4 regions of the Fusibacter sp. JL298sf-3 genome follow, and region 3 is predicted to be linked to each of the others. Evidence: riboswitches for the same ligand, from Rfam matches in the RefSeq annotation. Region 3 holds a riboswitch; each other region holds the start of a gene.
The links. Region 3 has a riboswitch for cobalamin ahead of ACR6HW_RS03030 (ABC transporter substrate-binding protein). Riboswitches for the same ligand answer to the same signal wherever they lie in the genome.

Region 1 (7,789 bases), 1.4 Mb from region 3:
AAGAGGTTCTGGGCAAGTTCAACCGCCCCTATACAGAAGCGCTTTTCGAAACCCTGTGCACCTTGTACCGCACGCAACTTGAAGCCTACAAAGACAGCGATGTCTGGCGGGCCAATGTCGACGCCGTCCCATTTGTCAAAGCCCTTGCCACTAAAGACGTCGACCTCGCTCTAATCACCGGCGAATTGTCCTTAGGCGCTCAGTACAAACTGGAAAAAATCGGCGTGTACGCGCACTTCCCCGTGGGCGGCTTTGGCGAGGACGGTCTCAAGCGCTTTGAAATCGCAGAGAGCGCCTTGAAAAAAGCCGAGGCCCATTACGGGAAAACCTACGACCGCCTCTACGTCATCGGCGATACCGTTTTGGACATTCAAACGGCGCGCCATATTGGCGCAAAAGCCATTGCCATTGCCACTGGTGCACACACAGCAGAGGCGCTCGCCGCAGAAAATCCGGACAAAGTCATTCACACCTTTGCCGAACTGGCCGATTACGAAGTGTTCGCCGAATAGCCAAGCGCCTTGTCCAGCTAATTTTAAAGCCGACGCGACGTCGTACTGCCCGTACGCATCGTGTCGGCTTTTTTACAGTGGGTTGCTACCCCTTTAGAGACGCCAAAGCGGTGTCCAACGTCTGTACAATGGAAAAACCCAAGGCTTCAAAACTCGCAGAAGCCTCTGTAAATGCGTACACCGATTTTGAAGCAGAGGCCTCTGTCAGTACCTTACAGATTAAAGACGTTCCAATGCCGCGGCGCCTCTGAGGCGGTGCCACAAAGACGTCGTCGAGACAAAAACCACCGCCTTTTGTCCAGTGCCCGTACGCAACCCCTACATACCGCCCGCCCGACTGCACTGCGTACAGTCGATACCCCGGCGTCTGCACCGCCGATTTAAGAGCCGGAATTTTGTAGATGGCGTCAAATGGGATGCACAATTGCGTCGCAAGGCGCTCATCCCAATGCTCAAGGCAAACGACAGCGGTCGTCCCCATGCGGCCGGCCACTTTGTCAAATGCCATCTTGTACACTTTCAAACCACTAGTGACCTGAAAGTCGTTGGCGTTAAAAAGGGCCTCGTTGGCCTCAAAGTACCCGCTGTCCTCAGCACTTTGCACAATTGTCGGCACCACCCCTTTTAACTGATAAAAGCGCTTGATAAAACGCAACGTCCCTTCTAAATTGCGCACCTGCGCCTTTCTCACCACAGCGATGTTGCACGTTCTATCCTCTGCACTGTGATAGAGCGTTCCAAAATCCATTTCAGTCCGCGACGCGAAAGGCAGTGCCCCCACGTCTTCTATTGCGTCTCTTCCAGTCACATTCTCCCCCTGTTGTCATGTGGTTCTATACGTTTTTAAAGGCTCGGGAAATACGCTTGACAGGGCGTGTACGGCCATATGGTGCATCGCGCGCGTCGACGCCACATAGAGCATCTTGACGTCGAGTGCATCCAGTGTATACGCTTCTTCAAGCGATACGATAAACACGGCGTCAAATTCCAGCCCTTTGGCAATATAAGCCGGTAAAATAACCATTCCCGCTTCGTATTCCGATTCGTCACCCTTTAGCATTTTAGGTGCATATTGCTTGCGCTTTTTCAGCGCCTGCAATACTTTTTTACATTCGTTTTCCGTCTTTAAAATAAGCGCTATCGACTGATAACCTGCGTCGACACATTCCGCTAGTCCGTTCTCCAACGCGTCATACAAAGCTTGTTCCGACGCATGTGACTCAATTACAGGCTTTTCTCCGTGGCGAATAACGGGTTTTGCCAAAACTTTTTCAGCGTTTTCCCATTTGCCGATGATGTGGTTGGCAACTGCCATGATTTCCACAGTCGTTCTGTAGCTTTGTTCAAGTGTCAAATACGTCACGTGGTCTTCACGGAATACTTCGCCGATGAGCTCTCCCCAACTGTCCATACTTCTATAAGCGTGAATCCCCTGTGACACATCGCCGAGCAGTGTCAGCATCTCTGTCTTACAGACGTTTTGGATAACGGCCACTTCAAAGGGGCTGAAATCCTGTGCTTCGTCGATGACAATCGTCTTGATGTCACTGGCGCCGTCTACGCCGAAAAATAGGGCTTTGAGCAGTATCAGTGCCGCCATATCTTCTTTTTCCAGTTGACGTGCTTTCAGCTGTGCTTCAAGATGTGCCCCCACGGCTTCCGGCGCCGAGGGCGTCGATTGAAGAAAAGTGGCAAATGCCCTGTAGTGGTCGAACAACTTGATTTTTTCAAAGGCCTGCATATACACTTTGACCAGCGTTTTTACATCGGCGTCCAACTTTTGGAGCCGCGATGCCTTTTCGTCCATTAACGCCACAACTTTTTCCCGTCGCTGTTCGTCAGGTGGCAGTGTTCTGAGCAGGTGTTCAATGGTGCCGTCATAGTGTGTTACGGCGCGTTTTCTCAGCCGTTCAAACTGTTGTTGCGTTCTTATTTTCAATGTTTTTTCCAGTGTCTTCAATCGCCTGTATAGCGGCAGGTGTCCCAAATCCTCACGTAAGAGCTTTCTCATTTCTCCGGCAGACATGAGCACATGCCCCTCGTAGACAAAGGGCACCGTCGGTAAAAACGCCGCTTCGCAAGCTTTGAAGTACGCTTCCACATGGACTTTGTACGCCAATTTCCCCTTGTACTTTGAAACCGACAGCGCCGTATCGTATCCGCGCTCAAAGTAAGTCGTCAGTTTTTTCATCGGCGGCTCGATTTTCATTCGAAGGCCCGTGCACCCTCTAAAAAAAGCTTCAAAAGTCGTCTGGACGACTTTCTCCACACCGAGCTCCGGCAACACTTGGGAAATGTAGTTGAGGAACAGGTGATTGGGTGCCATAATCATGAACGCTTCAGGCCGTATAATGTCCTGATACGTGTAGATAAAGTAAGCGATTCTATGAAGGGCTATAGTGGTCTTGCCGCTGCCGGCGACGCCTTGTACAATCAGGGGCTTGCGCATATCTGCCCGTATCACTCGGTTCTGCTCCGCCTGTATCGTCGTGGCAATATCTTTTAACCGGTTGTCGGCACCTGCATTCAGTGATGCCTGCAGCAAAGCGTCGTTGGTGGCGATGTCGATGTCCATATACCGCTTGAGCACGCCTTTTTCAATCTCGTATTGGCGCTTGAGCAGGAGTTCGCCGCCATACGTTTCCCCTTGCGAATCGTAAGTGGTTTCACCGAGTCGACCCTCGTAATAAACACTGGCAATCGGCGCGCGCCAATCGACAATAATCGGCAAATCGTCGTCTTCTTTCATCAACGACGTCTTGCCGATGTACATTTGTTCGATTTTGTCACTGCCGTCTGCCCTAAAATCAATCCGTGCAAAATAAGGTTTGTCATAGGAACGCGTCAAACTCAAATAGTTTTTTTCCGCCATCTCCATATAACGCGTGTTTAACATAATGCTGATGTAGCTTTGCGAACCGTCCAGGACATCGAGATCGGCCATGGCCTCTTTGACGTTCCGCCCGTAGAGCGCTTTGTACTGCTCAGTGGCGTGAATGGTCATGCGCATATAGTCTCTTGTAAAGGAGAGCCGCGCTTCCTCTGACTCGAATTCTGGGTGTTTTCGTTCAGTCATCATTGCCTCTTTTCTCATAGGGAAATCGCTTGGATTTCCGCGCGTTTAAGTCGACACTGGTGAAATTCGTGGAAAATTATTTTACCACATTTAACGCCTTGGTTTCAATTGGGCATTTAAAGAAAGCGCCTTTTTTGATATAATCTTAATCACTATGTAACGAAAGGACCTATTATGAAACGTTTTGAGGAACGGGTGTACCCTAAAAATATGCGCCCGACCAACGGCATGCTCATTGAGCATCAAGCGCGCTACGACTTCGTCAAGTCTCACTGTAAGGGCCGTGTCTTAGACATCGCCTGCGGCTCAGGCTACGGCGCAGACCACATCCACAACCTCCAAGTAACCGGCTACGTCGGCGTCGACATCGACGCGGCAACTGTCGCTTACGCAACTGAACACTACGGGGGAGAAAACCGCCAATTTCTCGTAGGGGACGCACTGGACAAAACACTGCCGTCAAAGCTCGGCACTTTTGACGTCATCATCAGCTTTGAAACCATCGAGCACTTTCACGGCGACAGGCAGTTTCTTCAGACGCTCTACGACCTCTTGGTTCCCGGCGGTACGCTGTTTATTTCGACGCCATTTGGCAGAGGCGTCGGCCAGCCGTGCACTTGTCCCTACCACGTTCACCAATACACTGAGGCCGAATTTTTAGAGCGCCTCGAAATTTTCGACCAGGTGACTATGTACCATCAAGTTGGCGACACCATTGAACAGCCTTTACCTGAAAAACGGTATTTTTTAATGCTCGCAGAATGCAAAAAACTCTAAACCAACGCGTTTAGAGTTTTTCTTTACATATGCGGTTTTACTTTTTCAACAGTTCTCACAACGGGTTTAAATAAAAACAGCGCAATGAGAAAATTTGACACGCCGTGTACGATATCAAACGGCAAGCCGCTGATCCAATACGTAAAGCCGTAGGCGGCGCCGTAAAAAAACGACTCAAAGATAGCAAACATCAAGCCAAATGTGAAACCAAATACTGCCGAGAGCCCTGCATAGGCGTATTCATTTCGCGTAACCCTCGACAACAAACTCGCCATCACAATCAGCAACGGCCATATAAAGTAATAGCCGATTATCCAAGTCCCAAACCCCCACAACAACACCTCGGTGGTTACAAACACAAACGCTGCAAGCAGTGTCCGCGTCTTGCCAAAAACAACGGTGTACACAATGAGCAAAAACGTGACAATTTCCACGTTTGGAATGCTAAATAAGGCCATCTTACCCGCGGTTAGCGCCGCGGATAAAATGGCTATGAGGGTTAAATCTCTCGTTTTTATTCCCAATTTTGAATCTCAAACCGATAGACGTCGCCGTCGAGTACCGGAATGTCTTTTACGCCGACCATAGCGGGTTCTCCATTGATGGAAATGTGGTAAAACTCTTTCTTTTCTTGCGTTGCCACATACCCTTTCATACCGATGAGCATCGGTCCAAAATCTTGTTCGTCAAATACAGTCCCGAGTGTTTCTTTCTTCTCTTCGAGCAAATCGTATAAGTATTCTGCATCGGTGTGAAGTGTCATTTTTTCATCGATGTTTTCCGACGGGATAACCACTTCAACTGTAACGGCTTTTGAGCCCTCTTGTGTTTCTGCACCGAAGAATTGATTGTAGGCAAAAAGTGCGCCTACTGCAACCAATACCACAACCAGTGCAATGACCAGTTTGTTTTTCATTATAGCCTCCTTAGTAATTATCCGCTCTCGCACTGAGAACGTCTGTTTTTTTTTCAACAACATCCGACGTCGTCTCGAGGTTTTAAGTCGATTCTCACCACCGAGCTTTACTCGGCAACCTTTCTAAAAATCGCTTTGTCTCAAGAGCGCCTTCTCACGCGTAAAAAGCCCGTTCTCCAAAGGGAAAACGGGCTGTATCAGCTTCATTTCCATCCCACTTCCCAGGAGACTTCTATCGTTCATCAACGGCAGGTCTACCGGCTAGGCTTCATCCTCTGACCACCCTTCCCGCTTGCGCAGTGGTATGTGGCGTTCGTCGGCCATACGGTTGCTGGGACAGCTCGCTAAGCGATTCCCTATTAAGTCTTGCGACACCTGTTGACGTTCTGTTGTTCTTACTCATTATAATGAATTTAAAAGCCAATTGCAACTAGATTTTGAACTTGCTGATTTCTTCATTGAGGTGGACAGAAATTTGGTTGAGGTCTTGTGCGGACTTCGCCACTTCCTCCACGGCAAAGGTCTGCTGATCCATAGAAGCGGTTACCTCTTCTGAAGCGGCAGCCGTTTCTTCTGAAACAGCTGAGATGTTCTCAATACTGCTGACGATGCGCTCCTTGTCTTCGTTAACTTCCGATACAGACTGACCGATTTCATCGATGTTGCGCGTGATTTTTTGGAACGCCGACTTAATGGTTTCAAAGGCGCCGATAACGTCGTTCACCGCGCTGTTTTGATTTTCTGAGATCGTCTTGAGCGTCGTCATACTGCTCACCGACTCAGCACCGTCTTGTTGGATGTTGAGGACGATTTCTTTAACCTGCTCTGCTGCATTGGCAGACTCTTCAGCCAGCTTTCTGATTTCCTCAGCGACAACTGCAAAGCCTCTGCCGTGCTCTCCGGCGCGCGCCGCTTCAATAGAGGCGTTAAGTGCCAAGAGGTTGGTTTGAACTGAAATCGCCGAAATGGAATCCAAAATACCGCCGATTTCCTGTGTGCGATCGTTAAGTTGTAAAATAACAGTTTCAATGGCCTTGTTGGCGTCCATCGATTCTCTGTTCTTATCGCTGAGGTCGCCGACGGATTTAAGACCGCCTTCATACGCCTCTGTTGTGCTCTTAGCAGAAAGCAGCATCTCGTCTGTGAACTCGTTGAGTCTGACGAACTTCTCTGAGAGTGCACGCGCCACCAAAGTACTCTGCTCGGCATCTTGTGCTTGATCTTGTGCCCCTTTGGCGATGTCTTCAACAGTCTTCGCCACTTCGTCTGCAGAAGCACTTACTTCTTCACTTGTAGCTGCAAGGCTTTGCGACGACGTCGTCAATTGTCCGGACACTTGCTGAACATTGTTTACCAACTTCCCAAGGTCTGAGATGGTTTCATCAAAGAACTTGCTCAACACGCCGATCTCGTCTTTGGATTGAATATCCGAATGAACACTGAGGTCTCCGGTACGAGCGGTTTTCATCGCTTCGACAAGTCGCTTGATGTTATCGTTAAAGCTCTTTGTAAACAAGAAGACCAGTATCACGGCAATGACAAAGCCGAGCAATGACGCCAAGGCGATGTTTGTAATAATGGTGTTTAAATCCGCTTGAATTTCGTCGTAATAGAAGCTTGAAACAACAGTCCAGCCCACGCTTTCAATCGGTGAGAACGAAGCCAGTTTTTTGTGCTTTTCACCATCTTCTGTATTGGTGTAGTCTAAGGTCTCCATGCGGCCTTCAACCAAAGCGGCTTTAATGACTTCAGAATCCATCTCTTCGCCGATTTTTGACGGGTTTACATGGGTCATAATAATGTTGTTGGCATCCACGGTAATCGGATAACCTTTTTCGCCGATTCTCAAATCTTTGGTCTGATCGTTTAGAGTGTCGAGCAATAAATCAGCGGCGATAACGCCTGCGAATTTTCCCTGTGCGTTGTACACCGGTGCACACGCTGTAATCATCATGGCGTTTACCGTGTCGTCGAAATAAGCGTCTGTCCAGACAAATTTACCGCTGTCTTTGGCCAGTGTGTACCAGTCGCGCGTCCGCGGATCGTAGTCGCTTCCGAGGTCGTCGTCCGGTTTCACCAACATCTTGCCGGCTGTCGTTCCCATATAGATGGAGAAAATGCCGTCGTTGCTCGACGCATAACTGTCGAGGACTTCTAAAATAGCGCGTTCGTTTATCGCCGGATCCGCCAGCAACGCCTGTTTAGAAAGCGCTTCGACAATGCCCTGATAGCCCGACAAATAGCTTTCCATAGACATGGCTATCTGATCGCCCACATCCTGTGTGGCTTTTAATTGGTCGCTCTTAATAATACCGGATACCCGCCAATAAGTGAGCCCCCCCACTAAAATTTGTACGATTAGAATAACTGCTACAAAAATTGAAATGACCAGTTTTCTAATACTTCTCTTAACTTTAATCTCATTCATACAAACCCTCCTCGCTATAAAAGCGCCTCATTAAAAAATCGTAATATTCGCTTTTATACCCCGAGTTCGATCCATTCATT
Region 2 (7,789 bases), 890 kb from region 3:
TCGCACCGGGCATAATGCCTATCAATTGTTCTTCCGGCACAATAATCCCCGGACAGTTGGGGCCGATTAACCGCACGCCTTTGCTGCGCGCGTATTTTTCCGCGACGAGCACATCGTGAACCGGCACGTGCTCTGTAATGCAAACAATTTGGCGAATGCCACCGTCAACAGCTTCTAAAATCGCCTCTTTTACAAAGGCAGGGGGGACAAAGATAATAGACGTATTGGCACCGGTCTTTTTAACCGCTTCTGAAACCAAGTTGAAAACAGGCACACCGTGCACTTCTCGACCGCCTTTTCCAGGGGTCACGCCCCCTGCGATGTTCGTCCCGTAGTCGAGCATGGCCTTTGTGTGCAGCTGTGCCGCGCGTCCGGTAATTCCCTGTACGATAATTTTATCCATCCTATTGACAAATACGCTCATGATGCCCTCCTCGCTTGACCAAGTCCACAATGCAATCGACACCGGCGTCTAGTGTCGCCGCCGGATAAACGGCTTTAGAAGAACGGCTCAGCAGTTCCATCCCCTCAGCCTTGTTGCGCCCTTCCAGTCGAACGACTATGGGAATCCCGATTGCCATTTCTTCCTGCGCTTCAACCAATGCCGATGCAATGGTATCGCACTGCATAATCCCACCAAATATATTGACAAACAAGCCTTCCACAGAAGGGTCTTTGAGGATTAACGCAATTGAAGCCTTGACCATTTCACTGGTGGCGCTGCCGCCGACATCTAAAAAATTGGCCGTGCGACCGCCGGCGAGTTCCAGCGTATCCATCGTCGCCATCGCCAGCCCGGCGCCGTTGACGAGACAGCCGATATTGCCTCCGAGTTTCACATACGATACGCCCAGCGCCTCTGCTTCACGTTCACTGGAATCGTGATGGACGTCTGGAGTGACGTAGGTATTTTGCCTATATCGCGCGTTGTCATCTATAGAAAGTTTTACATCGAGAACGCGTAGGTTACCCTCTTTGGTCAATACCAAAGGATTGATTTCCAGCAGAGTTGCATCGTGGCTTAAAAAGGCATCGAGCAAAGCGGTGAGCAGTTTAGTCACTTTAAATCGATACGCGTCTGACAGCTGAAAGGCGTTGAGCACCGCTTGGACGTGGTAACTCTGAATCCCCAAATGGGTGTCGATTTCACAGCGATGTCGATCGTTTTCAGACACGCTTTCGACTTCTACGCCGCCACGCCCTGAAAAGACCAGAGCGATACTTTTAGAAGCCCTATCCAACATAAAGCTCAAATAAAATTCTCGTTCGATTGTGCAAGCTTTTTCCAAATACAAAGCGCCCACGTACGCGCCGGCATCAGCTGTCTGGTGGGTTGCCAAACGCGTTCCCAAAAGTGCCTTTGCGAACGTTTCGATTTCCAAAGGATCGCGCAGAAGCTTAATGCCTCCTGCTTTTCCTCTACCTCCTGCGCGAATTTGCGCCTTAACAGCAACCAAATCACCGTGAAAATGCTCAAGTGCCCTCGACACCTCTTCCGGTTTTGTGACGACAACCCCTTTTTCAAATTGCAGGCCATAGCCCTTTAACAGTTCTTTTGCTTGGTATTCCAGTAAATCCATAGTGCCCTCCTCGCATAAAAAAAACAAGCTACGCGCTTGTCATCTCTCAGAGAAAGGTGTGAAGTTCAAAAGACGGTTTGCGTTTCGGGCTTTGCCTAAAACGATTTTGGCCGACCCAAACACATCAGCTCAAATTTTGCCATACAACACTACTTTAGGCATCACCCTAAAATCGTTTTCGCAGACCGGCGCCATGCGGCCCAACCCTTGTTGTTATAAAAAACACCCCAAACGGTGTTTGGGGTGTAGGCGTCTTGTGCACACTTCTAACACCACTCATCCTCGTGAGTCCAACAGCGTTTTTTCCATTGGCAGGTCTCCTGACTCGAGCGTCGTCGATGCTTTTCCCTTCCCGCGTACAGCAGTGGTTAACAAAAGCCTCTCTTCTCTTACAGTGGCGGGACCGCGCCGGACTTACACCGGCTTCCCTATTAAGCAATTCGCATTGCACCAACAGTCTATTCAATTTGTTTTAGAACAGATTCAGCATAACACTCTGGCACCTCTTTTGTCAACTGCTAGCTTGTGACGCGATGGGTTAACTTATTGCGCAAAAGACCATCGTGTAAATGCCCTTTCTCCATAAAGTAAAACGACAGGCCACCGAGACCGACGTGTACCCCAACAGAGACGCCCATTTGCATCACCAGAATCTCCCCTTTGTAATCGGTTTCATCTTCTATAAGGTGCACGAGGTTCTCCGCATAGAGTTTGTCCGACGTGTAACCGACGATGACAAAATCGCTTTCGCTCTCGTCAAGTCGCTCTTTAAACGCGTTGATGTAGTGCTGGAGAACGCGCTTTCTGCCGCGCTCCTTGCTGACAATCGCCCCTTCACCTTGTTTCATTGTCATAATGGGCTTTACTTTAATAATCTTGCCAATTAGTGCGCTGCCGTAGCGCAACCGCCCACTTCTCACGAGGTTGTCTAAGTCGTCCACTGATAAAAAGTGCTTGACCTGACGCTTATGTGCTTCGAGGTAGTCGACAACGGCCTCAAAAGTTTCTCCTGCCTCGCGCATGCGACCGCTCTTTAAGACGAGGTAGCCACTGCCGTGGCTCATGCAGGTGCTGTCGAGGACGTGAATTTTGCAGGCGTCACCATACATCTCCTCAAAATACGTCTGTGCAATAGTCGCCGATTGGTACGAACCGCTGGTCTTTCGAGACATACAGATACACAAGATGGCTTTGAAGCCCGCTTTATGTGCTGCTTCAAAGCGTTCTAAAAACTTTGCCGGCGCCGGCATAGCAGTCGTCGGATGCGTCTTGTACTCCGCAATCCTAGAGAAAAAAGTATCGGCGTCTATGTCTACGCGGTCTGCATAGGTGCGCCCTTCAATAATCACCGACAGGGGCACGAGATCCACCTCGTACTTTTTTAAAAACGCATCGGATAAATCACACGTCGAATCTGCTATTAGCTTAAACATTTGTCCTCCCATTTCTTTTTTTTAAGATTCATTCATTTTATCAGAAAACCTATCTTTAGACACCCCCTTTTCAGCAGATTTTTTCAAAGAAATAATAATTTTAAGTTCTCGTATAACGCCGTTATTTACACAACGGTTATGTTATAATAGAGGCGTCAACAAAAGACAGATATAAGGAGATTGGCTTATGAACATTGCAATTGTAGGCGCGGGAACCGGCGGCAAAAAAATTATGGATTTGTTCCATACCGTCGACGGCGTGTCCATTGTCACAGTGGTCGATAAAAATCTACACTCTGAGGGAATTGCTCTAGCGAAGTCATATGGGCTTAATTGCACCGACGACATGACGGGGATTGACAGCAGAGCGGAAGTAATTATCGAGGCGACAGGCATCAAATCTGTATACGACCAACTTACAGCGCTTTATGAAGGCAAAGCGCAAATCGTCGGATCGGATGTTGCAAAACTGATGATGCACATTGTCGACAAACAAACTGCGACAACTGAGCGCCTGAATTATCAAATTGAGGAAATTCACAGAACAAGTGCAGCTTTGCACGAAGAGATGAACGAAATTATTAGAGTCACCGACCGATTGGGGGTCATTAATCAAGCGCTCATTGCGTCCTCTGATGAATCCAAACGCTTTATTGCACAGTCTGATGAAATGATTAAAGCGGTCAACAAGCTTACCCAGCAAATTAAAATTTTAGGGCTCAACGCCAACATTGAAGCCGCACGTGCCGGCGAACACGGTCGCGGGTTTTCAGTCGTCGCCACAGAAGTTCAAAAGATGTCGGACAGCACCAGCCACTTTGCCAATCAAATCGGAGAACTGCTCAGTGCACTTAACTCTGAAAATGAAAAAATATCCGGTGAAGTTACCCGACTTAATGAAATTGCAAACGATCAAGCGGTTATCACCGACCGTACACGAAAAATAGCAAACCAACTCAATGAGCTGTAACAGTTCTTCCGCCTCTTTCGGTAACCACCGAAAGAGGTTTTTTTTTGACAACAAGTGCCGAATCCAAGGGCTTCTTCTGCTGTTCCGTGCGAGAAGTCGTCATCAAATGACGTTAAGCGTCCAGTTGAGATGGATTTATTTGAAATTATCATTTTATTAGATGATTATCTAATGTTTAGATTGACTTTTTGATAAAACCCTTCTAAAATTAAATAACAAACCGTTGTCAAAAAAGAAAGGTGGGTAAAATGAACTGTCTAAAAGATAAAAACATACGCCGCTTAATGTTCGGCAGCGTCACTTCACAATTCGGTAGCAACATGCAGCAGTTTGCATTGTCGCTATACGTTCTGGCCATTACAGGGTCCGCAGGGCTCTTTGCATCGCTTTTGGCCATAGCCATTCTACCGCGTATTTTCTTAGCCCCTATTGCCGGTGTCATCGGCGATTGGATTGATCGAAAAAAAAGCATTGTCCGCCTCGATTTGCTCAATGCCGTTATTATTGCAGTGTACGCCATCTACTTCAGTATAAATGGCAGTCTTTCGCTTAAAAGCATCTACTTGCTTGTTATTTTGCTCGAAATCACGGAAGTGTTCTTCTCCGCATCGATGTCGGCTGTGGTTCCCAGTATGGTGCCTAAAGAAGCGCTCTTCGATATCAATCGAGTGCGCACCGCTATTGCCAGCTTTTCAAACATCGCTGCCCCTTTGCTTGCGGCGACACTCTACGGATTTTTGGGCCTCCGCGTACTTTTAATTGTCAACGCGGTGAGTTTTCTCGTATCGGCAATTTGCGAAATGACCATCGACATCCCCAAAACCAACAGCGCCCCTGAAAAAGTCGACTTTAAAGTGTTCAAACGGGATTTTCTTGAAGGCGCCGCCCTCGTTAAAACACAGCCGATGCTCCGCCGCATCATCGGGCTGGGCATCATCCTCAATTTTTCAATATCAGCTCTGTTCAGTGTCGGCCTCATCTATATCCTCATTGAAGTGCTCGACATTTCAGAAGCGGCATACGGTCTTGTTTCGACGCTCCTCGCCACTTCAATGTTCTTAGGGCCTCTCCTCCTCGGCGGCGTCGCCAAGAAGGTAAAAGTGGGACGCCTGACCATTATGACTTTTGCGGTTCTCGATCTACTGGTGTTCGGTCTCGCTTTTGCCACTTCAAAAGGGTTTCTCACCCAGTTTCAAACCTCGACGGTGCCCCTCGTCATCGTATTTGCCATCGCCTTTATTACAGGTATGCTTTCGTCGGTGAACAACATCGCTCTAAGTACGCTTTTTCAAACGCTGATACCGCTGACGCATATGAGCAGAGCCAGCAGTTTTATGAATCTAGCTCTATTACTTTCAATGCCACTTGGTCAGCTTCTTTTCGGTTTTGCCCTAGACACCTTAGCGCCGAGCACCGTTATTTTAATAACCGCTTTCATCGTTCTGGCAGGTGTGGTATTCTATTATAAACCGTTTGTTCACGACGAACCCGAAAAAATACTGCCGACCTCGGTTTAGAAAGGGTATCTTATGACTTTTACAACATCGCTTATTGAAAGTAAAATCATCGATTTTATAACATTTCCAAACTGTGCGTTTATCACCGAGAGAGAAGCCGAAGAAAACGATCACACGTACGATGCCTTTGTAGAAAAAAGCACCTATGATTTTTTCAAAAGCATTGAGGAAGAGTTGAAGCCTTATAAAAGCCTCATTAAAAAATACTACCTTAAAAACACCAGTTTTTACCGCATTATAAAATTTGCCGTTCCCGCACGCGACTTTGACTGTGTTGACAGCTATCTGGAAACGTTGTCACAGCTTTCTGAAGATGCTGTACGCGACCATTTGGTCGCCTACATGAAGCTTTCAGCTTCTGAAGCGTCTGAATCCTTAGACGAAACGGACGACGTCTTGGGCCTCATTGACAGTCTGACCATTGAAGACGACGAGAAGTGGCTCTTTATGCAATTTATAAGGCAGCCAAAAGCGACTCTGGACGGTTGGCTCGAGCTGCTCAAAACTCTAAAGCCTATTTTTGATAGACGCTACGCCTATTACGAGTCTAAAATCAAGGCGTATAGCACAGCGCTTATGGCGCGTCTCAATGAAACAGACGGCGCTGTTCTAAAAGACATCACCGGCGGGCTTATTACGGTGGATATTATTCCGTGTACACACTTTCTTTTCAGCTTTGTCAACATTCACACCGTTGAGCTCTCAACTAAAACCGGTGCCCCTTACGTCCTCTGGGGCATTGAGACCGAGTCCGTTCTAAAGAGAATAAAAGAGGCTGAAGCCGACGCTTTAATTGAACGCGTCGCCGCTTTTAAAAATCTCGGTGACAAGACCCGATACGAAGTCTTAAGAAGTGTGGCCAATGGGATGCACGCCACAAAAGACATCGCCAAGAAGCTCGGGGTCTCGTCGGCGACCATCTCCTACCACCTCAACTCTCTCGTCACGGCAAAACTCATCAAAATCGAACTCGTCGAAGGGAAATATACGCAGACCGTTAACGCCGAATGGCTGGAGTATATCTTTGAAAATCTAAAAAAGGACTTGAACCTATTGTCCTAACTGTCAAAAAAGCGCCCTACACACTGGGGCACTTTTTTTATGTCTTTCGGTCTTTTGAAAATGTCACCAAATTGTTTTATCACGATATTTCAGCATATGGTATACTGTTAGTGGTTTACAAACACTCTGGGCAATGGCCTAATACAACAAAAGAGGTGGCAAAATTGGTTTTTTCCAGTCTGACATTCTTATATCTTTTTTTGCCAATTACTTTGGCTCTTTACTACTTGGCGCGTTCACTCAGCGTTAAAAATGCGGTGCTCATTGCGGCGTCTTTATTTTTTTACGCTTGGGGCGAACCCCTTTGGATATCGCTCTTGCTCATCAGCAGCATTACCGACTACCTCCACGGCAGGGTCATTGAAGCCCACCGTGGGCAATGGCAAAGTCGATTGGCACTGGTATCCTCACTCGCTATCAATCTTGGCCTACTGGGCACGTTTAAGTACGCCGGTTTTTTTGTGAGCAATCTCAACGCACTCTTAGGCACGGCGTTCACTGAACCGAACTTCGCGCTTCCTATAGGTATTTCTTTTTACACCTTTCAGACGTTGTCGTACACCATAGACGTCTATCGTGGTGAAGTACCGGCTCAAAAATCAGTGGCGAAACTCCTACTCTACGTCTCGATGTTCCCACAACTTGTAGCGGGGCCTATCGTGCGGTACAAAGACATCGCCGAAGAAATCGACCATCGCAACATTCACGTCGCCAACATCAGCTATGGCATCAACCGGTTCTGCATCGGTCTGTTTAAAAAAGTTCTCATTGCCAATACCGCCGGTGAAATTGTCGAAAAATTTTTAGTCAGCGGCTTTTCAAACTTGACGACACTTGGTGCGTGGCTCGGTCTATTGGCCTTTGGTCTCCAAATTTACTTCGATTTTTCAGGGTATTCCGATATGGCCATTGGCATCGGCCGCATGTTAGGCTTTACTTTTAAGGAAAACTTCAACTACCCTTATATTTCAAAATCCATCAGCGATTTTTGGCGACGCTGGCATATTTCTCTGGGGTCCTTTTTTAGAGATTACGTCTACATTCCCCTAGGAGGCAATCGGCGCCATCGGTACAGGAACCTGATTGTGGTGTGGTTTCTAACCGGCTTATGGCACGGTGCCAGCTGGAACTTTATCCTGTGGGGGCTCTACTTTGGCTTCTTCATCGCTTTAGAGCGTCTCTTTCTCGAAGGATGGCTCAAAAAATGCCCCGGCATCTGCCAATGGG
Region 3 (7,789 bases):
TGGCGGCGCGAGTTCTAAACTGCCGAAACAGACATTGTAACTGCCTTGCGCCATCTCGTAGAGCTCTTGGATAATAGCCTCTTGAAACACAGTCTCCGGCGTTCCGTATCTGTAAATCCGCGTCCCTTTAACACAGAGCACTTTGTCTGCAATTTTTTGAGCCAAATCGATTTCGTGTAGGGACATCAACACTGTGATGCCTTCTTTATGTGCCATATCCTTTAGAATCTTAAGCAACTCCAGCTTGTGTTTCACATCTAAAAAGGACGTCGGCTCGTCTAAAACGATTACCTCAGGTGCCTGACAAATAGCACGTGCCAGTAAAATACGCTGTTTTTGACCATCGCTCAACGTATTGAAGTCCCTATGCGCCAAAGCCAATGCATCGACCTTTAAAAGCGCGGTCTCGACTTGCGCCACATCTTCGGCCTTTAAAAACCCAAGCTGTCCCGTATACGGGTAGCGCCCTGTAGACACGAGTTCCCAACAAGTCATCATCTCCAGTTTGAGCTTTTCTGTCAGCACCACCGCTTGTCGCTTTGAAAGTTCTTTTAAGGAAAGAGATTCCACGCCACACCCCTCAATGGTTACAGTGCCTTTTATCGGTGACAAATGTTTGGTCAAACTCTTGAGAATCGTCGATTTTCCCGCGCCATTAGGCCCGATAAGCGTCAAAATCTCGCCGCGTTTTAAATCGAAAGCAATGTCTTCAATTAACGCCTCGCCATCGTAGCCGACGGCTAATCCCGCTACTTCGTAAAACATCTAAACGCCTCCCCTCTGTTGCCGTTTTAACATCAGTGAAATTACCACCGGTGCCCCAAAAATCGCCGTAACTGTACTGATACTCAGCTCTGTCGGCGAAAACGCCGTCCTAGCAATGAGATCGCAAATCATCGTAAACGTCGCCCCACCTAAAAAACACACGGGGATTACCACGAGGGGCTTCGTCGTTTTCAGAAGCATTTTCACCATATGGGGCACGGCAATGCCCACAAAAGAAATAGGCCCGGCAAAGGCCGTCACCGTTGCAGACAATAGACTCGACAGCACCACTAGTACCACCCTAAACCGCTTGATGTCCACCCCCATACTCAATGCATACGCCTCGCCCAATTGATAGGCGCCGATGGGTTTCGACAGTAGGAAAACCACGGCGAAAACGGCAAACACAATGAGTGACGCCAATTTGAGCTCAGGCCATGAAGCCCCTGAAAAACTCCCCATAGACCATGTGTACAAATTGGTAATCTGATACTCGTTTGCAAAGGCCACCACAAAGTTCGTCACCGCAGAACAGATATAGCCCACCATTATCCCCGCCACCAACAACATGGCAATTTGCTTAATCTTCTTCGACATTAAAAGGACAAAGGCCGTGGCGAGCAAAGCGCCTGCAAACGCTGCAGCCACCATTAGAAAAAGACCTACTGAGCCGAAATATCGAATCCAGACAATCATCATCAGTGCCACCATCATCTTCGCACCGGAAGAGATGCCGAGCACAAATGGCCCTGCAATAGGGTTTCTGAAAAAAGTTTGCAGTAAAAAACCCGACAGCGACAGGGCGCCGCCTAAAACCGCCGCCATCAGAACCCGTGGCAGACGAATCTTCCACACGATGTTATACGACACATCGTCCATCATCGACCGTTGCATCGTCAATGTTCTCAGAATTTCAACTGGGGATAAATCGACGCTTCCCCAATTGATATTGGCAACCACAGCCAACAGCAGCAACAGCATAATACCGCCGACAACCACTGCATACCGCGTATAAGTGCCTGTTTTCATACGATCCCCCTAACTCTACGTCGCTGTTATCAACACTTGCTGTACAAAAAGTTAAAGTGCGGTGGAACACCGCACTTTTTCACCTTACTTGAGCTTAAACACGTAGTCCAGTCGGTCCGGGGTCGATTCATCAGAAGTCAGCATCGTATGCAAATCGCCAATCATGTTGCCCAATCTGTCGTTGATTTGGAAGAATTCCGGACATGTCGCCCACACGTTACCACTTTTTACAGCGGCAAAATCTTCAATGAGCGCATTTTTTTCAACGAGGTCTGCAAGCATTTCCGGCTTGCCCCCTGTGCTGTACATATACAAAATGTAATCGGCGTCTTTTGCAGCTGCATAAAACGCTTCCATTTCCATAGTTGTCGAGTTGGTTCCCGAGTTTTCCAGTGCGTCAAAAATGTACGTGCCCCCTGCGAGTTCTACCATCTTTGTTACATAATCGTCGTCGTTTCGCACATAGAGTTTCCCCTTAGAAGTGATAAAGAAGATGGCGACGGACTTATCGATTTTTTCACCTGCAGAAAGGGTCTCTACAACCTCTTTTTGAGCATCGAACAGTGCGTTTGCCACAGACATGTCGGTATCAGTCAACGCCGCATAAAACTTAACCCATTCGACTTTTCCAAGTGGATGCGATTCTTCACTGCCCCTGTCAATAAGCACCGGTATCCCGAGCTCATCGAACTTGTTGACGACCTCCGGCACACTCTCAATCATTGCCGACTGAATGGCGAGGTTGGTTCCCGCTGCTACGAGCATCTCGTAGTCCGGCTCTTTGTATTTGCCGGCGTACTGTATGGAACCAGCCGCCACGGCTTCACGAATGGCCTTTATGGACCATTTGTCCGCCTCTGTCCCGCAAAATGAAACTGCGTCAAGGCGTCCCAAAGCATTTACGAGCGACATCGCCGGCGTTGTTGCAATATAAAAGCCCTTGAGCGGTTTTTGAATAACCGCTATGTCGGCATCGAGCCCCGCCGGTGCCGTCTGCCCTTCGGGAACCAGCAAGTATCGATCTCTCCCCCCTATAGTGGCGAGGCCGTACCCCCCTTTAAAATAATCCAGTGTAAACGACTGAGCGTACTCGAGATCCAAACTTTTTTCATATTCGAGCCCGTCAACCGTCGGCGGCGCTTCCAGAATCACTTCTCCTGCTGACAGCTCCACCGCCTCGTCTTCCGGTATGTCTTTTTCTACCACCGGCCCACTGAGTTCTTCATTCTCTGCAACTTCTGTGCTACAGCCCGTTATGCCCAATAGGCAAAGAACTGTAACACCTGTCAATAGCCATTGTTTCTTCATCTTAATCTTCTCCTTTAAAATAATCTATATAAAGCGTTTGGCTCTATAGTCCCATTAAAAAGGTCGTTCCGCAAAAGGGGCGAGGTATGACAACTACCGATTGTAAACACACAAAAACCGCCAATGCCAAAAAAGCATTGACGGTTATCAACAAAGCCAATTTGTCTTACACGGAGACGACACCGTCGAAATAAGTATCCTGACTCAGCTTCATCATCTATCTTCCCCTTCCCAGTTTCCCAGTGGTGAACGCCTATTTATGCGCGAAGAAAGACTCTGCTTTACAGTGGCCGTACCGCTCATGGATTTCACATGATTCCAATATTTCGACTGACGATTCAGTTCATGCTGATTGTACGCTTTTGTTTATCTTTTGTCAACCGTTCCCCAATTATTTTTATTAAATCACTTCTGACAAAAGGCGTTCTGGCGTCTTAAGCACATACATCGATTGATCTGCCGCGGCGATGAGCTTGTCGACGTCGACAGCGCCTCCGTTATAAACCGCCGATCCGATGCTGACGCGCAACTGTACGCATCTCGCTTGGAGCTCATAAGGCGTTTCGGCCGCCTTTCGAACAGCTTGTGCCATCGCCTCTGCACCAGTCGCCCTCTTCGTCAAATCGACAAAGAGCAAAAACTCATCGCCTCCCAAACGTATGGCCAACTCGCTTTCGTTTACAAAAGCCTTTAACACCTCGGCAATCCGAACCAAAACGGCGTCGCCAAAGGCGTGTCCAAAAGTATCGTTCAGCTGCTTAAAGCCATTGATATCCAGCAAAAACACCCCTAACTGCGCGCCCCTCGCATCTGCTTCAGACAGCTTATCGCCAATTTGTTCATACAGCCGCGTCCTATTCATTAAACCCGTTAACGCATCTGTCGTCGCCATTTTTTCAATTCGCCTTTTGGCGTCGTAATTCACGACTACAATCAGGCCATAGGTCCATCCGACAATCCAAAAGATAATCATCATAAATACGATACCCATGTAGGGATGCCCCTCACGCCTCTCGAATACCCCTCTGAAAGCCAGCACCCATCGAATGACAAACCCCGCCGTTATAAACGCAAAAGAAACAATTGAGAGCGCGTAGACTTTGAGGTGTTCGCGGCCCGTCTTGAACAGCAAAGCCACAATAGACGTTGTAAATATACCGATGGCAAGGGCATCGTGCATTAAGAATCGTCGCGTTGCGTTGTCGCGATTAAAATAGGCGATACAGACAATTACAACGGTGACAACGGCAAAAAACCAACGCCGCCTGCGCCTGTTGCCCACGTCTTTGTACTGCAAAACGCCTTCCAAAATCAGCAGAGGCGATAGCAGCGATGCCACATTGTTCAAAAACACCGCGTAACTTCCCAGTACGGGCTTGAAGTACAGTATAAAAAAGCCAATGGCCCCGACAATAGCTCCCAGTGCCCACATGCCCAGGCCGCTTTGTTCCCTATTGATGCGCCATGTAATCAACATGACAACAGCGGCAATTGTCCCCACTAAAGAAATCACCACACCTAAAGTTAAATAATCCAGTTTTACCATCCGACCACCTTTTTTGAATTCAATGTCATTATCCCACCTCTTTATTAAAAACGACAGAGCGGCATTCGTCAATAGCGTCTCTCAAATTAGGACAAAGAATGACGCGACTTCGTTATAAGCGCGCTTTTCCTTGAAACACTCTCAAACGGAAATCGGCAATCTGACACCTAGAATCTTTTAACGTGCAAAACCCCCGCGGCGGGCCTATTCGTCGCGAGGGTTCTCTTTCAATCTGAGGGCTACGCCCCCACCAATTGGTCTATTAAAAAATGTGCACCGCGTATGCCTACATAGGGCGGGGTGTAGCGGTTGATGGTTTCAGAGTGCGTATCCCGAGTCAGGGGCAAAAAAGTCTTAGCGGTTATACGCCCCCTAAAGGTGTTCTCACACAACGCCATATCGTAAGTCTCACCCCGTTCAACTGCCGCAACGACACCGCCGACTTCGCCTTCGACAAATGCGCGTAACGGTTCGACAAAACTCGCTTCACCGGAAATACCCACCTTCAACTGGGATGCGTCGAAATAAGACAACCGCTTATAGAGATGGTCAGATGCCCGCTTTTCCCTGTCGATAAATGCCGTATTGACAGAGACGCCCATGGCCTCGCCAACGCATTTGAGCCACTGAAAAGTGCCTTGTATCCCGTACGGTCTGCCGTAAACATATGGGGTGCCCCACTTGGACTCCAGCCATTTCGCCGCTTTCAGCCCCTCTTCTCGAATGACCAAATTCACTGCGACATCACCGGCGCGCTTTAAATCACAAAGGTGCATTTCAGATGTCATCACACAGCGACAAGTCACGCTCAACCCTTCTGTTACCAGTCGTTTGAGTTCTTCCACGTCGGCGTAATAGTTGGCGTGGTCAATCTGAGAGCCAATGATATTAAACGTCCGCTCTTTTTTTCCGGCGCTTTCCGTCCACTTGGCGAGCTGATAGAGCGCTTCTTCAACGCCGTCTTTAAGCCTTTGCTTCATCCCGCCTTTTTCAAGGGCGGTCACCCTTAACGGCGCGTAGGTCTCCGCCATAGCTTCCGCTTCATAACCGATATCCGTCCCGGTGGTTTCCGGTATCGCCGAAGGCAATAAGAAAACGCCTTCACAGGGCTTTTCTTCAACCAGCCACTCACCGAGGGCATCCGTGAGGGCAGAAGCGTCGCCAAGGGCAATGCGCTGTTCCGTTATGTGCGTGCTACAGAGGCGCGCACGTGTCAAAGCAGCCGATTTTTCAAGCCATTTGTAGCCGTACACCATGTGCCCCATGGCGCCGTATTCCAGTATAAGTGCCCCTTCCACCGTCCCCAGTGTCCAAAGCATCCCCATGCGTCCGGATTGTGGCGGGGTGTGTTTGTTTAGTCCCATTATCATTCACCTCTTTGTTCTTTAATAACGGCCTCAAGTGCCGCGCCAAGTGCTGTCAGCCGCTCGTATCCAATTAATGTGTGTAGCCGTGCTACAGCGGCATCAGAAACCGCCGCAGCGGTTAAACCGTTGCCGATACCAATCGTCTGTGCGTAACGCTTTTTTTGAGAAACACTGTCTCGATTCGCCAAGTAACCGATGGTGGGCGATTGATTCTGTTTTCGCAGATACGCCTTGGCATAGGTGTCAAAGGCGTGCCAGTGTTCCACGTGAACAAAAGCAATATCACCACCGGCTTCCGCCAAAGCTTTCGCCAGTTGTACACCGTCCACAGCTTTAGAGGGAAGTGTAAAAGACAAACCCGTTAAATCCGGAAGCGCCTGAGAAAGCGTCGGCTCAAAACGAGGGATCCCCAGCGCCGCACTTATAGCCGTGTAAGCCGCCTCGACCTCATGTGCCAAATACGCCGTCCACAGGTGAACCACCGGGGTTCCGAACCGTTCGGACAACAGCTCGGCAAAATGCGAAAACCGACTGTCCAAAACGATTAAAACCCGTGCGTCGCCACAGCGTTGATAAGCTTCTAGAGGCGCTCCAATCGATACGCGGTGCACCTCGTGCGTCGCCGACAGGTGCGCACCCAGTTCAGTGAGCTCGCAACCTGTACCGGCTCCCAGCAGTGCCACCAATGCGTGTCCCGTATTAGATGGTGGCGACACAAGAGAGGCCAGAGCGCCGATACCGTCTCTAAACCCGCCCATATAGCCATTGGTTTTGTAGTGCGCTACGTCGATATACAGCGTACGTATCCCCAACCGAGCTTCTGCTTCTTCGCCGATTGCCGCAATATCTTCTCCAATTATTCCAGGAATACACGTGCCGATAAGTGCAATACATTGCGCCCCTTCCTGCGCCATTTCGTCCAAAGCTTCTTTTAAACCTTTGGCAAAACTGAACACCACTTCTTTATCGTCTAACGTGTAAGTATAATGCAAATCGTCAGAACTGCCATCGGCTATAAACCGACTGTAATAACAACATTCCGGCATCCCGATAACCAGTGTTGAAATCCCTTTGGTACGGTGTAAGACCGCCATACTCGTATGCATGGGACAGTGGTGACCGTTCTCCATGTAATGTGACGTAAAGTTAACCCCTTTGTTGCTGTGTACATCGGTCAATACTTTTAGTGAAGGCGCTCTATACATGGTCGCCTCCCAAAAGTTTCTGTGCAAGTTCTAAATACTGCTGTGTCATGGCACTCTTCGGGAATGCACTGACCACGGTCTTCCCCTGATGTTCCGCTTCTTGAATCATCTTATCCCTCGGCACGACGTGTATAATAGACGTCTCGATTTCATCAGCTGCCTTGGCTACCAGTTCTTCTTCATCCACAATATTTTTCTTGTTTAAAATCAAGCCTTTAAGTGAAGCGTATCCACGCTTTCCAAAAGATTTCACCGCGTGTGCAATGTTGGTCGCCGCAAAAAGCGACATCATTTCACCAGACGTGACGATGCAGACCTCATCGGCATAGCCCCCTCTAATCGGCATCGAAAAGCCGCCGCAAACGACATCCCCCAAGACGTCGTATAAGACGATATCCGGCTTGTACACCTCGTACGCATTTAAGTTGCTCAAAGTCTCAAACGCAGTAATAATACCGCGTCCAGCACAACCTACTCCCGGCAATGGCCCACCGGACTCGACACACAGTACCCCTAAATCGCCTTCTACCACGATGTCCTCCAATGTGGCATCGTCGCTTTCTCTCAAT
Region 4 (7,789 bases), 1.1 Mb from region 3:
TTTTTCCGGCATCGCTAGACATGCCCGTTATCATAATCGTCTTCATCACCACTGTCCTTTCAAAAAAAGGACTTCAAGGGCCTAGCTGCAGACGGCCTCTATTGTCTAAAAGGCGACCGCCGTCCACAGGTTTTCGGCCATTTAAAGTCCTTACTTAATCTTCATTGGAATGCCGGATACGACAAAATAGACGTTATCGGCGTGTTTTGCAATTTTCTGATTTACCCTGCCGGCAATGTCCCTAAAAACACTCCCCATTTTATAAGGGGGGACCAAACCAAGGCCGACCTCGTTTGAGACAAAGACAAAGGTCTTGTCGTCTTCTGTCAACGCCAACAGCGCATCGACCTCTCTCTGAATCGATGCTTCTACAGCATCAATTGCCTTCTCTGACAGCTGATCGAAGTCCACGCCATCGGCCAACATGAGGTTTGTAACCATCACCGTAATGCAGTCCAGTATGACCACATCGGCTTCGCGATACACCTCTTGACCTTTAATCTGTTGAAAATCTCGGTGGCGTTCAATGGTCGCCCAAGTAGCAGGCCTTTGCTCGCGGTGTTTTTGTATCCGCGCCTTCATGCCCGCGTCAAAAGGCACCGCTGTAGCAATGTATGCCACGGTTCCCCCCTGCTGTTTACAGAGGTCTTCCGCATAAGTGCTCTTACCGCTACGGGCACCACCTAAAACAAAATGTACTGTCCCCATTACCTCAACCTTTCTAGCGTCTTCGCCATTGCCGAGAGCAGTTTCACGTTGTCCTCTCGCAGCCTGACTGCAATTCTAAAATACCCGCGCCCCAAGCCCTGGAAGTCAAAGCACGTTCTAACGTGGACGCCTGCCTTGTGAAGGCCTTCGTAAAAACCCTCTGCATCACCTGCGTAGTGGATGAGTACGAAATTGGCCGCCCCTTCGTATACCTTAATCTCAGGTAGCGCCAAGAGCCCTGCCGTTAAAAAGGCTTTTTCTGACTCAAGCCACATGGCAACCCGTTTGAGGTGTGTGGCGTCTTCTAAAAAATACGTAAGACTCTTTAAAGCAAATGTGTTGATGCTCCACGGCTCCTTATAGCGGTTCAACTTTTCCACAAGTGCAGCATTCCCTACGCCGTAGGCAATACGCAACCCCGGAACACTGTACGTTTTGGTCAACGACCTCAACGAGAACACATTGTGCGCTTCAGCAAGTTTCAAGAGTGCGCTTTGATACCGTGTGGCCTTCTCCAAGGTAACGAAGTCCAAAAAACTTTCGTCGACAACCCAAATCAATTCGGGGTTGTCCACACGCTGTAAAATGCCTTCAAATCTCTCGGCGTCAGTAAAAATCCCCGTCGGATTATTGGGGTTGCACAGCACCACCAGATCTATTTGAAATCGATTGATTGCGTCGACAAGTGCCTCATCGTCGATTTCAAACCCATCTGACACGTGGGTTTCAAAACGGACAATTTCAGTTTGAAACGGCTCAAAAGCCCGTCGGTATTCTGTAAATGTCGGCTCGACAATTAAGACTCTTTTATCTGAAAAGGTTCTGCCCAACAAATAAATCAACTCCGTTGCACCGTTGCCGATAATGTAGTGTTCAGGCGTCAGTCCCATAACCTCTGCAAGTTTTTGTTTGGCGCGTCCTCCGTCGATATCCGGATAGAGATGAAGCGTCTGTACACAGCCCATCAACATCTCTTCATAGCTTTTGGGCAATTGAAGAGGCGGAATGTTGACACTAAAGTCCACCAGTCCGTCTCGTGTCTCAATACCACCGTGAAAATTCATAGAAGCCTCCTAACCCCATTGCCACCAGCAAGCCTGCCGCAATAACCCATTGACTGATTCTAAGCACGCGAACAGCTCGTGTAATATCCATTGGTTCAATAGGCCTGTTGTCGTCGCCTAAAGTCGGCTTGACGAGAACCTGCCCAAAATACGTGTGTGTCCCCCCGAGCCTTATGTTTAAAAGTCCGGCAATTGCCGCCTCGGGATACCCGCAATTAGGACTCTTGTGATTGCGCCTGTCTCTCACGAGTACCTTTAAGCCATTTCTAAAGTCAAGGCCACATAGGGCACCTGAAAAGAGCATCAAAACAGCCCCCAGCCGCGCCGGCACATAGTTGAGCAGGTCGTCCATCTTTGCGGAGCAGTACCCAATTTCTTTATAAGGTGGTTGAATATACCCCACCATAGAATCTAACGTATTGGTTGCTTTGTAGAGGATGAGCGGGAGTATCGGGTCCCCGAAAACGGCCCCAACCACCATATAAAAAAGCGGCGCCAATGTGCCGTCAATTGTATTTTCCGCTACCGTTTCAACAGCACCTGCAGTGACTTCACTTTCTGTCAGCGATGTGGTATCCCGCCCTACAAGCCATGAAAGGGCTTTTCTAGAAGCAGCCAAATCACCTGATTGTAACACGCGTTGCACTTTCATGCCTTCGTCTGCTAAACACTTGGTTGCCAGCAGACTGTATGCCAAATACAGCTGTACGATAAAATAAAAAAAGGGAGGGGCTATAGCTTTTAGTGCGACAAGGGGCGCAAGTGTCACGCCCCACGTCAGCACCAAAAGGAAAAAACCGCCCACGTAAAGATTTTTAAAACCTCTGCGGACAACTTTTTCAAGTTGCTTTATAGCCCAACCGATAAACCTAACTGGATGCGGCCAATTAGGAGGATCACCTATTAATGAATCCAAACCGATGCCAAACAAAATTTGTATCATGGCGTCTGTCTCGATTCGTTCAGAATGCTATCCAGCTTCTGCATATCTAAATGAGGTTGTACAATCTCGACGAGTCTGTCATAAGCTTGAACTTTCATTTCTTCAAAGCTCAGTGACTCGTCGGCTGCACCGCTGCCTCGTAATTTCTTAATTAAAGCGTTCCTAAAGGCATCGTTGTCAAAGATACCGTGGAGATAAGTGCCCACAACCATGCCTTCTGCATCGACATGCCCATCGACTTCGCCTTCTGCATTTAAAAGAAACGGAACCGCTTCTTCAGAGAGCGCCTTTGTTTTGCCCATATGAATTTCATAGCCCTTCACAGAGGCCTCTACAAGCCCCATCCCGAGGAAATCATTAGTGAGTGTTGTCGTAGACTGTACCGTTCTCTTCTCCTCGTACATCGTCGTCTCGACATCGAGCAAACCAAGGCCGTTAATCGTCTTTAAGCCAGATTCCACAGCAAAGGGGTCGTGTAGCTTTTTCCCAAGTATTTGATAGCCACCACAAATGCCGATAATCGGTATCTTCTTGCGATGCGCTCTGTAAATGGCCTGCGCCATACCGGAGTCAACCAAATGCTTCATATCCACAAGTGTGTTCTTGCTCCCGGGAATAACGAGTAAATCGTAGTCGAGCAAATCGTCTGTTGCCGTCACGTAGTTTAGCGATACGTCTTGGTGGAAATCGAAACAGTTAAAATCCGAAAAGTTAGACATGTAAGGCAATCTGACGACGCCGATTTTAACCCCTTCGTACTGTCTATCGGTGAGTCTCGACGCGACGCTGTCTTCATCGTCGATGTTGATATTTTGTATATAGGGAATGACCCCTAGACACGGGATGCCGATTTTCTCTTCAAGCATTTCAACCCCCGGCATAAGCAGAGAGACATCGCCTCTGAACTTGTTGATAACAAAGCCCTTAACACGTTTTTGCTCAGAGTCACTTAGCAAGGCATACGTCCCGTAAAGGGCGGCGAACACGCCCCCTCTATCGACGTCGCCGACGAGGATGACATCGGTGTCTACCATTTCGGCAAGTCCCATATTGACAATGTCTCTCGAGCGGAGATTAATTTCCGCAGGCGAGCCGGCACCTTCAATAACAATGGTTTCATACGATTCTTCCAAAGACTTAAACGCCTTGACAACTTCAGGCGCCAACTCATTTTTTATAGAAAAATAAGCACTTGCACGCATATTGTCCTTCACTCTACCGTGTAAAATAACTTGGCTGCCCACATCGCTAGTGGGCTTTAACAAAATTGGGTTCATTCGGACATCGGGTTCAATGCGGGCGGCTTCCGCTTGGACGACTTGAGCGCGTCCCATTTCGAGCCCCTCTTTTGTCACAAAAGAGTTAAGCGCCATATTTTGAGATTTAAACGGTGCAACCTTCTGTCCTCGATTGTTTAGTATTCTGCAAACGGCTGTCACTAAGATGCTCTTACCGACAGATGACCCCGTACCTTGAAACATAATTTTTTTAGACATATTTCCCCTATACCACTCTTTCTCTCACCACGCAACTCACTTGAGCCTTTTGAGCAGCATCACCGCTCTATGACTTCCTAATAAAGTGAACTAAAAAAGCACATGCCAAAAGACATGTGCCTGAATATGATTGCTCATAAGCATGTTCACAAGACTTCCCACCGAAGTTGCTGATTTCAATTAAGGCAGGTTTCCTGGCTCATAGCTCATCTTACTCTTCACCCTTCCCAAGCTTGCGCTCAGTGGTTCTAGAATTTCATCACTATTTACAGTAGCGGGGGCTGCATAGGACTTTAACCTATTTCCCTCTTAGCTTTGCTAAGCACCTTAATCGTATTCAATTCTTTTTTATTATAGACATTTCACACGCTCTTGTCAATAGGTCTAAAAGAGGGCGACACACTACCCCAAATTTTGAACAAAAGCCAGCACTTCGGGAACATGTGTCTTGGGGTCCACTTCTCTAAAGGCTTTTACGAGTTCGAGGCCCTCGTGAAACACAAATGTAGAGCGTTGAGTCCCTTTCACCGGTTTACCATACATTTTCTTTTCGACTACCAAGTCAAAGTGCGCTAAGAGCTCGCGTTCCACATCGCTGATTAAAGAAAATGGGAGATTGTGCTTTTTAATAAAATTCTTATGGGTGCCTAAAGTATCTTTGCTGACACCGATGACTTCATAACCCAACGCCTTAAAAGCATCATAGTGCTCTGCAAATGCCAACGCTTCAAACGTACACCCCGACGTGTTGTCCTTTGGATACGCGTAAAGAATAAATTTCTGATTTCTCAATGCCTCAAACGAATCAACCGCATCGTTTGTACACTTTAGCGCGCCTTCATACATCATGGCAATAACCCTCCTTAATAGATTTCATCTAACTCACCGTATACGCTGCCTGTTCGATCTTTTTCAAGCAACTTCTTAAGAAAATCAAGGCCTTCATGGTAATAGCTTTTCGAGTACGAATACGTCCAGCTGCAAATGTGCAAGCCATTTTTGTAAAGCAAAAACCGAAAGGACTTATAAAAATCTGATGTTAACATACCGGTCTCTTTATACCCATTAAAAAAAGGTTTTAACAAATAAGGATAATCTAAAAAATATTTTCTAAAAAGACCTATAACATCATTATAACAATTATCGACGACACATTTTTCAAAATCTAAAAATGTTTTAAAAACATATACACCATTTCTTTGGTCAATTAATATGTTCCGCCCGTCCAAATCACGATGACACAAACGGCCATGGCCAATAGGCTCTATATGCTTCATTTCCGATTTTAAGACGCGTATACTGTCTCTCAGTATCTCGATTCCAGGTAATGTCTGCGCATTTATATTGGTAACGATGCGTTCAACCTCCATTTTCATAAAGGGAACATACGCTTTAATCGGACTTTTCTTGGCCGAGTCCCAATCTCCGAAGTAATCGAACGCGTGCGCTTGATGCAGGCGTCCCATCTCATAGCCAATCCCATTAAAAATACACTTCATCTCGTCGTCCTTCAGCTGTTTAAGCTTTCGGTCGAGGAGTTCCCCTTCTATATGGTTGTATATAATCCATTCGGTATGATCGGCTGTCACGCCATTGGCCAAAATACTTAACTCCGGAGGCTGATAGTATGAAAGTGCATTGAGTTCTCGCATACACTTGCCTGGCTTATAGAAAAACTTAATCACATACTGACCGCCTGACGTATGTACCTTATAGACCATGTTCCGCTTTAAATCGTGATTGCCACATGGCAATATTGCCTTTACAGAACCAAAATTGCGCTTGGTGAAGATGTCGTCAATTACAAATGCAAAATCGTAATTCATGATGTCCTCCTTCCCCACCGTTTTCTTCATTATAGCTTATCTCTTTAAAGGGCGTCTAGGTGTAAATAAAAAAAACACACATTTTCATGTGTGTTTACTGGAGCGGAAGACGAGATTCGAACTCGCGACCCTCGCCTTGGCAAGGCGATGCTCTACCACTGAGCCACTTCCGCGTAATTTTGGTGCGGGTAGAGGGACTTGAACCCCCACGAACCAGTCACTAGATCCTAAGTCTAGCGCGTCTGCCAATTCCGCCATACCCGCTATTTTGTTGGTGGGAGTAATAGGGATCGAACCTATGACCTCCTGCTTGTAAGGCAGATGCTCTCCCAGCTGAGCTATACTCCCGCTGAAAAATAAAAAATGGTGCACCCTAAGGGAGTCGAACCCCTAACCTTCTGATTCGTAGTCAGACACTCTATCCGATTGAGCTAAGGGTGCACGTATTGGAGGCGGCGACCAGATTCGAACTGGTGAATAGAGGTTTTGCAGACCTGTGCCTTACCACTTGGCCACGCCGCCGTGCTTGGTGATCCATCCGCGACTCGAACGCGGGACACCCTGATTAAAAGTCAGGTGCTCTACCGACTGAGCTAATGGACCATTGTGCGCTGGAGCGGGTGAAGAGAATCGAACTCTCATGGCCGGCTTGGAAGGCCGGAGCTCTACCATTGAGCTACACCCGCGCATTGGAGCGGAAGACGAGATTCGAACTCGCGACCCTCGCCTTGGCAAGGCGATGCTCTACCACTGAGCCACTTCCGCATAATTTTGGTGGGAGTAATAGGGATCGAACCTATGACCTCCTGCTTGTAAGGCAGATGCTCTCCCAGCTGAGCTATACTCCCGGATGTGAGCTGATGCTCACAAAATAATTGGTGACCCCTAGGGGAATCGAACCCCTGTTACCGCCGTGAAAGGGCGGTGTCTTAACCGCTTGACCAAGGGGCCATGGCTCCAAGGGTGGGATTCGAACCCACAGCCTATCGGTTAACAGCCGAGTGCTCCACCGTTGAGCTACCTTGGAATACAAATCAGCAACGTTCTACTCTCCCAGGCAGCTGCCCGCCAAGTACCATCGACGCTGGAGGACTTTACTTCTGTGTTCGGTATGGGAACAGGTGTTGCCCCTCCGCCTTCGTCACCGAATTGTTGTGCTCGTGTTTCTCTCACCAGCGAATTATATTATATCATAATCACTTTAGTGCTGTCAACACTTTTTTGTTGCTTTTTTTAGGGTTAGTACCCTGAAAACTGTATATATAAGAACCGATAAATCCTCTTTAACTCTAAAGCGTGGTCAAGTCCTCGACCTATTAGTACCTGTCAGCTGAATGCATTGCTGCACTTACACCTCAGGCCTATTACCATATTATCTTCATGGGGTCTTACTCTATTAAAAGATGGGAAATCTCATCTTGAGGGGGGCTTCGCGCTTAGATGCCTTCAGCGCTTATCCCTTCCAAACTTAGCTACTCAGCAGTGCTCTTGGCAGAACAACTGATACACCAGAGGTTTGTCCATCCCGGTCCTCTCGTACTAAGGACAGCTCCTCTCAAATTTCCTACGCCCACAGCAGATAGGGACCGAACTGTCTCACGACGTTCTGAACCCAGCTCGCGTGCCTCTTTAATGGGCGAACAGCCCAACCCTTGGGACCTACTTCAGCCCCAGGATGAGACGAGCCGACATCGAGGTGCCAAACCTCCCCGTCGATGTGGACTCTTGGGGGAGATAAGCCTGTTATCCCCG

Region 1: another riboswitch for cobalamin. It lies ahead of ACR6HW_RS14655 (DUF4430 domain-containing protein); the one in region 3 lies ahead of ACR6HW_RS03030 (ABC transporter substrate-binding protein).
Region 2: another riboswitch for cobalamin. It lies ahead of sucC (ADP-forming succinate--CoA ligase subunit beta); the one in region 3 lies ahead of ACR6HW_RS03030 (ABC transporter substrate-binding protein).
Region 4: another riboswitch for cobalamin. It lies ahead of ACR6HW_RS16000 (cobyric acid synthase); the one in region 3 lies ahead of ACR6HW_RS03030 (ABC transporter substrate-binding protein).

The regions. Positions count from the first base shown of each region.
Region 1 is NZ_CM132608.1:3,066,515-3,074,303, reverse strand. It holds gene ACR6HW_RS14680 (HAD family hydrolase) at 1-512, shown strand, start outside; gene ACR6HW_RS14675 (GNAT family N-acetyltransferase) at 598-1,320, opposite strand; gene helD (RNA polymerase recycling motor HelD) at 1,336-3,591, opposite strand; gene ACR6HW_RS14665 (class I SAM-dependent methyltransferase) at 3,763-4,365, shown strand; gene ACR6HW_RS14660 (hypothetical protein) at 4,389-4,889, opposite strand; gene ACR6HW_RS14655 (DUF4430 domain-containing protein) at 4,880-5,281, opposite strand; cobalamin riboswitch at 5,512-5,676, opposite strand; gene ACR6HW_RS14650 (methyl-accepting chemotaxis protein) at 5,712-7,709, opposite strand; gene ACR6HW_RS14645 (UbiA family prenyltransferase) at 7,763-7,789, opposite strand, start outside.
Region 2 is NZ_CM132608.1:1,513,554-1,521,342, forward strand. It holds gene sucD (succinate--CoA ligase subunit alpha) at 1-424, opposite strand, end outside; gene sucC (ADP-forming succinate--CoA ligase subunit beta) at 405-1,580, opposite strand; cobalamin riboswitch at 1,874-2,050, opposite strand; gene ACR6HW_RS07345 (DegV family protein) at 2,099-3,013, opposite strand; gene ACR6HW_RS07350 (methyl-accepting chemotaxis protein) at 3,201-3,983, shown strand; gene ACR6HW_RS07355 (MFS transporter) at 4,232-5,500, shown strand; gene ACR6HW_RS07360 (ArsR/SmtB family transcription factor) at 5,513-6,562, shown strand; gene ACR6HW_RS07365 (MBOAT family O-acyltransferase) at 6,763-7,789, shown strand, end outside.
Region 3 is NZ_CM132608.1:621,673-629,461, forward strand. It holds gene ACR6HW_RS03020 (ABC transporter ATP-binding protein) at 1-765, opposite strand, end outside; gene ACR6HW_RS03025 (FecCD family ABC transporter permease) at 766-1,794, opposite strand; gene ACR6HW_RS03030 (ABC transporter substrate-binding protein) at 1,879-3,102, opposite strand; cobalamin riboswitch at 3,275-3,468, opposite strand; gene ACR6HW_RS03035 (diguanylate cyclase domain-containing protein) at 3,503-4,648, opposite strand; gene ACR6HW_RS03040 (nitrogenase component 1) at 4,888-6,012, opposite strand; gene ACR6HW_RS03045 (nitrogenase component 1) at 6,015-7,220, opposite strand; gene ACR6HW_RS03050 (nucleotide-binding protein) at 7,213-7,789, opposite strand, start outside.
Region 4 is NZ_CM132608.1:3,349,867-3,357,655, reverse strand. It holds gene ACR6HW_RS16020 (cobyrinate a,c-diamide synthase) at 1-46, opposite strand, end outside; gene cobU (bifunctional adenosylcobinamide kinase/adenosylcobinamide-phosphate guanylyltransferase) at 151-708, opposite strand; gene ACR6HW_RS16010 (pyridoxal phosphate-dependent aminotransferase) at 708-1,772, opposite strand; gene cbiB (adenosylcobinamide-phosphate synthase CbiB) at 1,750-2,715, opposite strand; gene ACR6HW_RS16000 (cobyric acid synthase) at 2,712-4,211, opposite strand; cobalamin riboswitch at 4,379-4,556, opposite strand; gene ACR6HW_RS15995 (peroxiredoxin) at 4,614-5,060, opposite strand; gene ACR6HW_RS15990 (phosphotransferase) at 5,075-6,037, opposite strand; tRNA gene ACR6HW_RS15985 (tRNA-Gly) at 6,136-6,210, opposite strand; tRNA gene ACR6HW_RS15980 (tRNA-Leu) at 6,218-6,301, opposite strand; tRNA gene ACR6HW_RS15975 (tRNA-Val) at 6,310-6,385, opposite strand; tRNA gene ACR6HW_RS15970 (tRNA-Arg) at 6,402-6,478, opposite strand; tRNA gene ACR6HW_RS15965 (tRNA-Cys) at 6,485-6,559, opposite strand; tRNA gene ACR6HW_RS15960 (tRNA-Lys) at 6,565-6,640, opposite strand; tRNA gene ACR6HW_RS15955 (tRNA-Gly) at 6,650-6,723, opposite strand; tRNA gene ACR6HW_RS15950 (tRNA-Gly) at 6,728-6,802, opposite strand; tRNA gene ACR6HW_RS15945 (tRNA-Val) at 6,810-6,885, opposite strand; tRNA gene ACR6HW_RS15940 (tRNA-Glu) at 6,914-6,988, opposite strand; tRNA gene ACR6HW_RS15935 (tRNA-Asn) at 6,990-7,064, opposite strand; rRNA gene rrf (5S ribosomal RNA) at 7,070-7,186, opposite strand; rRNA gene ACR6HW_RS15925 (23S ribosomal RNA) at 7,334-7,789, opposite strand, start outside.